2 regions of the Pseudomonas sp. P1_C12 genome follow, and region 1 is predicted to be linked to the other one. Evidence: predicted binding sites of a transcription regulator. Region 1 holds the regulator's gene; the other holds the start of a gene.

Region 1 (4,239 bases):
TGCAAGGTCAGCCGGTGATTCTGCTGGTGGCCGGTCCGGTTCGCGCGATGCTCTCGCGATTCGGCCGGCTCGCAGTCCCGGGTTTGCACGTGTTGGCTTACCAGGAAATCCCTGACAACAAGCAAGTGACCATCGTTGCGACAGTAGGGCCCAACGGCTGAGGTAGTGGTTTATGCAAGTTAAGCGTTTTTTCGCCGCCGATATGCGTCAGGCCATGAAGCTGGTTCGCGATGAGCTGGGCGCTGATGCCGCCATCATTGGCAACCGCCGGATCGCCGGGGGTGTCGAGCTGACGGCAGCGCTGGATTACAAGTTGTCGGCGCTGGCGCCGCGGGTTCCGAACATGGAACTCGAAGACGAGCTGCGCAAGACTCAGTCGCGGATCGTCACTGCCCAGGCCGAACTGAGCCTGCGTGGCGTCGGCGAGAGCGATAATGCGACCAATCGCCAGTTGTTCGCCGGCTTGCCGCTCACCGCAGCCGAGCCGTTGATCGAGCCGACCTACGCCGAACCCCGTCGCCCCGCACCGGCCGCTGCACCAGCCTCCACTGGCGTGGACCCGCGCGCGTTCGACTCGATGCGTTTCGAACTCAACAGCCTGCGCGAACTCATGGAAGTCCAGCTGGGCTCCCTGGCCTGGAATCAGCTGCAGGGCAGCCGTCCGGACCAGGCCAACCTCTGGCGTCGCCTGCAACGCATTGGCCTGTCAGGCCCGCTGTCGCGCGACCTGTTGGCGCTGATCAGCGAAATCGAAGAACCTCGTCAGGCCTGGCGCATGTTGCTGGCGCACCTGGCGCGCATGATCGTTACCCCCGAAGTCGAGCCGCTGGAGGAGGGCGGTGTGATCGCCATGGTCGGCCCTGCCGGCATGGGCAAGACCACCACCCTGGCCAAGCTGGCGGCCCGTTACGTGCTCAAGTACGGCGCGCAGAACATTGCGCTGGTGAGCATGGACAGCTTCCGCATCGGTGCCCAGGAGCAGCTCAAGACCCTGGGGCGCATTCTCAATGTGTCGGTGACCCACGTCGATCCGGGCCAGTCCCTGGTGCAGGCGCTGGAACCCTTGCTGCGCAAGCGCGTGGTGCTGATCGATACCGCCGGCCTGCAGGCCAGCGATCCGGCCCTGCGCATGCAACTCGAAAGCCTGGCCGGTCGCGGCATTCGCTCAAAAAATTATCTGGTCCTGGCAACCACCAGCCAGAAACAGGTTCTAACCGCCGCCTATCATAGTTACAAGCGTTGCGGGCTCGCGGGCTGCATCCTGACTAAACTGGATGAAACGGCTAGTCTGGGCGAGGTGTTGAGCCTGGCCGTCAGTCATGAGCTGCCGGTGGCCTACCTGACCGATGGCCCGCGGATTCCGGATGATCTCCATCTGCCGCGCCGTCATCAGTTGGTCAGTCGCGCCGTCAGCGTGCAAATGCAGGAAGAACCCAGCGAAGAAGCCATGGCTGACATGTTCGCTGATATTTACCACAGCCAAACCAAGCAGGTTGGCTAAGGTAGTAATGAACAGTTTTTGTACCTACATCGATGGTCTGCCATGCATTGTTCCGTTTGTGAACGCGCAGCCAGTAATGTGGCCTCCGTCTATGCAAGACAAGGTAAAGAAATAACATGGGCAGCATGCATCCCGTACAGGTGATCGCGGTGACCGGCGGCAAAGGTGGCGTCGGGAAAACTAATGTGTCAGTGAACTTGTCCCTGGCTCTGGCTGAGCTTGGCCGGCGCGTCATGCTGTTGGACGCCGACCTGGGGCTGGCGAACGTCGACGTTCTGCTGGGCCTGACACCCAAACGTACCCTGGCCGACGTGATCGAGGGCCGCTGCGAACTGCGCGATGTACTGCTGCAGGGACCCGGCGGCATCCGTATCGTTCCGGCCGCATCCGGCACTCAGAGCATGGTGCATCTGAGCCCCGCGCAACACGCCGGCCTGATCCAGGCCTTCAGCGATATCGGCGACAACCTCGACGTATTGGTGATCGATACCGCGGCGGGCATTGGTGACTCGGTAGTCAGTTTCGTTCGCGCAGCCCAGGAAGTGCTGCTGGTGGTGTGCGACGAGCCGACCTCGATCACTGACGCCTACGCATTGATCAAATTGCTTAACCGTGACTACGGCATGAACCGCTTCCGCGTCCTGGCCAACATGGCCCAGAGCCCGCAGGAAGGGCGCAACCTGTTCGCCAAGTTGACCAAGGTCACGGATCGCTTCCTCGACGTCGCCCTGCAATACGTCGGCGCTGTGCCTTACGACGAAAGCGTGCGCAAGGCCGTGCAAAAGCAGCGCGCTGTCTACGAGGCGTTCCCGCGTTCCAAGTGCTCGCTGGCATTCAAGGCGATCGCACAGAAGGTCGATACCTGGCCGCTGCCTGCCAACCCGCGCGGGCACCTGGAGTTTTTCGTCGAGCGCCTCGTGCAGCAGACAGCAGGACCGGTTCTATGACAGCAAGCGGTTACAACCTCTACAAAAAATCGGCGCGTGATGCGCAGTACGAGCTGATCGAGCGTTACGCGCCGCTGGTTAAACGCATTGCCTACCACTTGTTGGCGCGCCTGCCGGCCAGTGTCCAGGTCGAAGACCTGATCCAGGCCGGGATGATCGGCCTGCTTGAGGTGTCGACCAAATATGACGCCAGCAAAGGCGCCAGTTTCGAGACGTACGCGGGCATTCGAATCCGCGGCGCCATGCTCGATGAGGTGCGCAAGGGGGACTGGGCGCCACGTTCGGTTCACCGCAATACGCGCATGGTCAGCGACGCCATTCGCTCGATTGAAGCGAAAACCGGCCGTGACGCTAAAGATCACGAAGTTGCGGCCGAACTCCAATTGAGTCTCGACGATTACTACGGGATTTTGAACGACACCCTGGGCAGCCGGCTGTTCAGTTTCGACGATCTGTTGCAGGACGGCGAACACGAAGGTCTGCACGAGGATGGCGCGAGTGCTCATATCGAGCCGTCACGCGATCTGGAAGATGAACGCTTCCAGGCTGCGCTGGCGGAGGCGATTGCCAATTTGCCGGAGCGTGAGCGACTGGTGTTGGCGCTGTACTACGACGAAGAGTTGAACCTCAAGGAAATCGGTGAGGTCCTGGGGGTCAGCGAATCTCGGGTCAGCCAGTTACACAGCCAGTGCGCGGCCCGTTTGCGGGGGCGTTTGGGGGAGTGGCGAGCGCGCTGAAGGCAGTGTGGGGGACACTGCGAACGAGGCCGGTGTGGTGTTGAACTGCGCCGGTCGCGATCTGTTGTGCTCCAGACAGTCATTGAGTGCTTTGCCGGATTGATTGAAATGGCGCGTCCAGGTGCTGGGCGCGTTTAAGACTGCTTGGAGGTCGAATTGGACAAGAACATGAAAATCCTCATCGTTGATGACTTCTCAACGATGCGGCGGATCATCAAGAACCTGCTGCGTGACCTTGGGTTCACCAACACCGTCGAGGCCGACGATGGCACTACCGCCATTCCGGTGCTCAACAGCGGAAGCATCGACTTTCTGGTAACGGACTGGAACATGCCTGGCATGACCGGTATCGATCTGCTGCGCCACGTGCGTGCCGATGAAAAGCTCAAGCACCTGCCGGTGCTGATGGTGACCGCTGAAGCCAAGCGCGAGCAGATCATCGAAGCGGCCCAGGCCGGCGTTAACGGCTATGTGGTCAAACCCTTCACGGCCCAGGCGTTGAAAGAAAAAATCGAGAAGATTTTCGAACGCATCGGTTGATGAGTGCGCCACGGGGGAGCTATGGGCAATAACGAAACTTCATTGGGCGACTTTGAGTCGACCCTGAAAAAACACGCCGTCGAATTGGTCGCGAGCCTTGAAAAAGGCAAGTTCGGCGACGCGGTGCAATTGATCCATGAGCTCAACCAGACCCGTGACCGCGGCCTGTATCAGGAAGTGGGCAAGCTCACTCGCGAACTGCATAGCGCGATCGTCAATTTCCAGATTGACCCGCACATGCCGCAAGCCGAAGAAGTGTCCCAGATCACCGACGCCACTGAGCGTCTGGGCTATGTGGTCAAGCTGACCGAGGCTGCGGCCAACCGCACCATGGACCTGGTGGAAAGTGCCACGCCGCTGGTCAATGGCCTGGCGGATGAAGCCCAGGCCTTGAGCACGGACTGGGGACGCTTCATGCGTCGCGAAGTCGGCGCCGAAGAGTTTCGTGAACTGGCCCGCCGGGTCGACGGCTTCCTGGTGCGCAGCGGCACGTATAATCGCGCGGTGTCGGGCA
Region 2 (4,239 bases), on a different contig from region 1:
TCGAAGCGACGCGCTTCGCGTTGCAACTGGTAGACGAAGCGTTCGACCTGACGCTGCACCAGCCCGCTCATGTTATGGAAGCGAACGCCGGCGAAGGTGGTGGAGATTTTTTCTTCGAAGTGCAGATAACGCAACTCGACCGGCGCGGTCATCTTGCCAAAGGGCAGTTCGGCGCTGAAGCGGTCGTAAACCTGACCCAGTTGCAGGCTGCCAGTGATGTCACCATCGAAACGCAGTTTGCAGCCGGTAGCGGAAATATCCAGCAGCTTGCCGCTGATGGAGGCCTTGAGCTTTTCGCCGTCGAGGTTGACGTTGACCAGTTGTGCCAGCTTCAGTGCCGCACGGAACGCATTACGGCGCTGGTGGTACACCACTTCATCGGGCAGGGTGCCACGATAGCAGCGGCTGCCACCGGATTCGTCGATGTTCAATTGGCCGTTGCTTTCCCAGGCTATGCGTACGCCTTCGTGAAAGCCTTCGACCCTGAACGGCTCGCCCGCCAGCAGGTAGCGCTCGCCGTCACGGGGAATCATTTCGTCCAGGGCAATCATATTGCTGTCACGGTCCAGGTCCACCAGGTAGCTCTGGAAGCGCTGGCTGCGCTCGTGGAACGTAATGATCAGCGGGTCATGGCTTTCGAGCAGCTGGCGCAGGTTGCTGGAGATTTCCAAGGGCGTGGAGAGCACCTTGGGTGGCTGCGGAGCATCATCCACGGATAAGGCATTGGACACGGTTAATCAATCTCCAGACAAAATTTGACTACGGCAGGCTAGCAGTTTGCCAGTATGTTGCGCGTCTTGATAGAGCGGGGGCATTGACCGGTTCATGCCTGACTGAGCGGGCGCGGCTTGGCAAGCTTGGAGAATGTTCCGCTGGCATCGTAAAGCGCCGGGGTTTCACCGCCGGTGAGGATTTTCAGCTGGGTGGCCGTAGCGGCCTGCTGAGTGAGGATCGACTGGCCGTTGTTGGCGTTGATGGCCTGACACTGGGCCAGGAGATCGGTCAGCACGTCACTTTGCGCCAGCAACTGCTCGCCAATGCTCGACTGGCTGGCCAGTTGCTCCAGACCGCCACGGTTGGTCGGCAGGTTGAGGCTGGCGAGGACTTCACTGCGCTTGCGGCCATGCTGTTCGAGCAAAACGACCAATGCCTGTTTCTGCGCCAGGATGTCCTCGAGCAATGGCATGTCGCGGCCATGCAATGCGAGGGATTCGGTCTGCAGCAGTTCCAGCAGGTGTTGCGCTGGAGCAAAGTCGTCGGTGATCAGTTGCAGTAAATGAGTGTCGTGCATGGCTGGCCTTGGGTTTTAAGCGTCCAAAAGCCTGGCGCTGGCGGTGGCCTAGCGCTGGGCTTCGAAGTTGAGCAGTTTGTTGGCTACACGGTTGCTGTCGACTTTATAGCTGCCATCGGCAATCGCTGCTTTCAACTCGGCCACGCGGGCGTTGTCGACGGCGGGTTGATCGCGCAGCTTGTCAGTGACCTTCTGCAACTGTTGAGCCTCATCGCTGAGATGTACCGATTCCCCGCTTTTGACGGTACCGGCCTGTTCGGCCGCGGACTCCAGCGGCAAGGATTTGCCGGCTTCGGCGCTTTCCTTGCTGGCGCTGGTACGTGTACTGCCCGTAAGGGACGAGGAGCTGTTCAAACGGCTGAAATCGATGACCATGATAAAAAACCTCTGGGAATTTGGACGCTTGCCATGGTTTCGGCCATTCCCTGGAAAACTTTAGGCCCATTTATCAATGAACCTTGCGCGCGCCAGCGCTTACCGTGCCTGGAACACAGTCTAGGGAACAGCCGCGGCAAGTGCCACATTCCGATGAACTGAGCGCCTTACATGGACACTTCCACCTGCCCCGGCGCCATGACCTGCGCCTTGATGACCCTTTGGGAATTGAGGTTCTTCACCCGAATCTGTTCGCTCAGGCTGCCGTTTGACAGGGCTTCGCCCGGCATGCGCACGCTGAGTGTGCCGCTGCGGGCGGTAATCACCACCTGATCACCCTTGCGGATGACCTCGGCCTGTTCGATATGCACCAGGGTAATCACCTGGTCGGCGACCATTGGTCGGGTCAGTCGCTGCCCGATCGCCTGATCGAGAGAGGTCAGGTAGCCCTGGCTGATGAGGCTGATATCGCGCTCGCGCAGGACCACATCCCCAGGTTCGACAATGGCTGCGCGGCGCAGTGGCCGGGCGCTGGTCACGACATCGCGAAACAGGCGGACTTGAGCGGGTACGAAGACTGTCCAGGGGGAAGCGCCCTCGCAGCGGACCTTGACCGTAACCCGTCCCAACGGCTTGGGACTCTCAAGGGTTGCTGTCAATTCCTTGTCGCACATGGGCATGTGCATACGCGGATCGAGCGGGTTGACCTGGATCTCGTAGCGACCTTCCGTTTGTCTGGTAGCCAGATAGTCTTCTACGGTGAATTCAAGAAAGCCCTGAGTGACGCCGATAAGCATGTCAGGCAAGGTAACCGCGTCAGCAAGGGCAGGGCTGCCAGCGTTGAACAGGCAAACAGCCGCCAGCACGCCGAGCAATTTTCGGCAGGGTGTGGTCAGGCGTCGGAAAAATGTCGGTTCTGTGTTCATAACGATTAAAAAAGCAAGCGCCGTGCCGTTTAGTGATGAAGGCGCGTCGCAACAACACTTGGCGTTGGTGTAGGAGTCTGGGCATGGCTGGTGTAATGGATTCGGTAAACCAGCGCACGCAACTGGTGGGGCAGAATCGCCTTGAGCTGTTGTTGTTCCGTCTCGACGGCCAGCAGCTGTACGGGATCAACGTGTTCAAGGTTCGGGAGGTGCTGCAATGCCCCAAACTGACGCTGATGCCCAAGTCCAGTCCTGTCGTGTGCGGCGTGGCGAACATCCGGGGGGCGACCATTCCGATCCTTGATCTGGCAATGGCGACTGGCTCCGGTGCGTTGAAGGACAAGAACAATCCGTTCGTGATCATCACAGAGTACAACACCAAGACCCAGGGTTTCCTGGTTCGCTCGGTGGAACGCATCGTCAACATGAACTGGGAGGAGATCCATCCGCCGCCCAAGGGCACCGGGCGCGATCACTACCTGACGGCGGTGACGCGAGTCGACAATCAGTTGGTCGAAATCATCGACGTCGAGAAGGTGCTGGCGGAAGTGGCACCGACGCCGGAAGCGATTTCCGTGGGTGTGGTGGATGTCGAAACCCGGCACAAGGCGCTTTCGTTGCGAGTGCTGACGGTCGATGACTCGTCGGTGGCGCGCAAGCAGGTCACGCGTTGCCTGCAAACGGTCGGCGTCGAAGTGGTGGCGTTGAACGATGGTCGGCAAGCGCTGGATTACCTGCGCAAACTGGTCGGCGAGGGCAAAAAACCGGAAGAAGAGTTCCTGATGATGATCTCCGACATCGAGATGCCGGAGATGGACGGGTACACCCTGACGGCGGAAATCCGCAACGACCCGCGCATGCAAAAGCTTCATATCATCCTGCATACTTCGTTGTCGGGGGTATTCAATCAGGCGATGGTCAAGAAGGTCGGTGCCGATGACTTCCTGGCCAAGTTCCGTCCTGATGACCTGGCATCCCGGGTAGTCGACCGGATCAAAGCAGCAGATATCAGCTAGGGGTTCGCACCCCAGGCAGTCAACACGATTTAAGAGGCGGCATCATTGTCTACGGGTAATTTGGATTTCGAACAGTTCCGGGTATTCCTGGAAAAAGCCTGTGGCATTTTGCTCGGTGAAAACAAGCAGTACCTGGTCTCCAGCCGTCTCAACAAACTGATGGAACAGCAAGGCATCAAGTCTTTGGGTGAGCTGGTTCAGCGCATGCAGACGCAACCGCGCAGCGGTTTGCGCGAGCAGGTGGTGGATGCCATGACCACCAATGAAACCCTGTGGTTTCGAGACACCTACCCGTTTGAAGTCTTGAAGAACAAGGTACTGCCCGAAGCGATCAAGGCCAGTCCCGGCCAGCGCCTGCGCATCTGGTCGGCGGCATGCTCGTCGGGCCAGGAACCCTATTCGCTGTCGATGTCCATCGACGAGTTCGAGCGGGTCAACATGGGTCAGTTGAGGATGGGTGTGCAGATCGTTGCCACCGACCTGTCCGGCACCATGCTGAACAACTGCAAGACCGGTGAGTACGACAGCCTGGCCATCGGCCGCGGTCTGTCGCCCGAGCGTCTGCAGCGTTATTTCGACCCGAAAGGACCGGGACGCTGGGTGATCAAGGCGCCGATCAAGAGCCGCGTGG

The links. The regulator FliA, encoded in region 1, starts transcription of late flagellar genes. The targets are predictions, from matches to a motif close to CTAAAGTTTNNNNNNNNNNNGCCGNTAA.
Region 2: the regulator FliA is predicted to act here: its motif matches at 1,703-1,730, upstream of flgM (flagellar biosynthesis anti-sigma factor FlgM).

Annotation. Positions count from the first base shown of each region.
Region 1 covers NZ_JBFUAE010000002.1:326,214-330,452, reverse strand. The annotation lists gene flhA (flagellar biosynthesis protein FlhA) at 1-161, shown strand, start outside; gene flhF (flagellar biosynthesis protein FlhF) at 173-1,501, shown strand; gene fleN (flagellar synthesis regulator FleN) at 1,618-2,448, shown strand; gene fliA (RNA polymerase sigma factor FliA) at 2,445-3,185, shown strand; gene AC1D19_RS04500 (chemotaxis response regulator CheY) at 3,354-3,725, shown strand; gene AC1D19_RS04495 (protein phosphatase CheZ) at 3,747-4,239, shown strand, end outside.
Region 2 covers NZ_JBFUAE010000017.1:91,597-95,835, reverse strand. The annotation lists gene AC1D19_RS24710 (flagellar brake protein) at 1-731, opposite strand, end outside; gene AC1D19_RS24705 (flagella synthesis protein FlgN) at 824-1,291, opposite strand; gene flgM (flagellar biosynthesis anti-sigma factor FlgM) at 1,340-1,666, opposite strand; gene flgA (flagellar basal body P-ring formation chaperone FlgA) at 1,834-2,592, opposite strand; gene AC1D19_RS24690 (chemotaxis protein CheV) at 2,676-3,608, shown strand; gene cheR (protein-glutamate O-methyltransferase CheR) at 3,654-4,239, shown strand, end outside.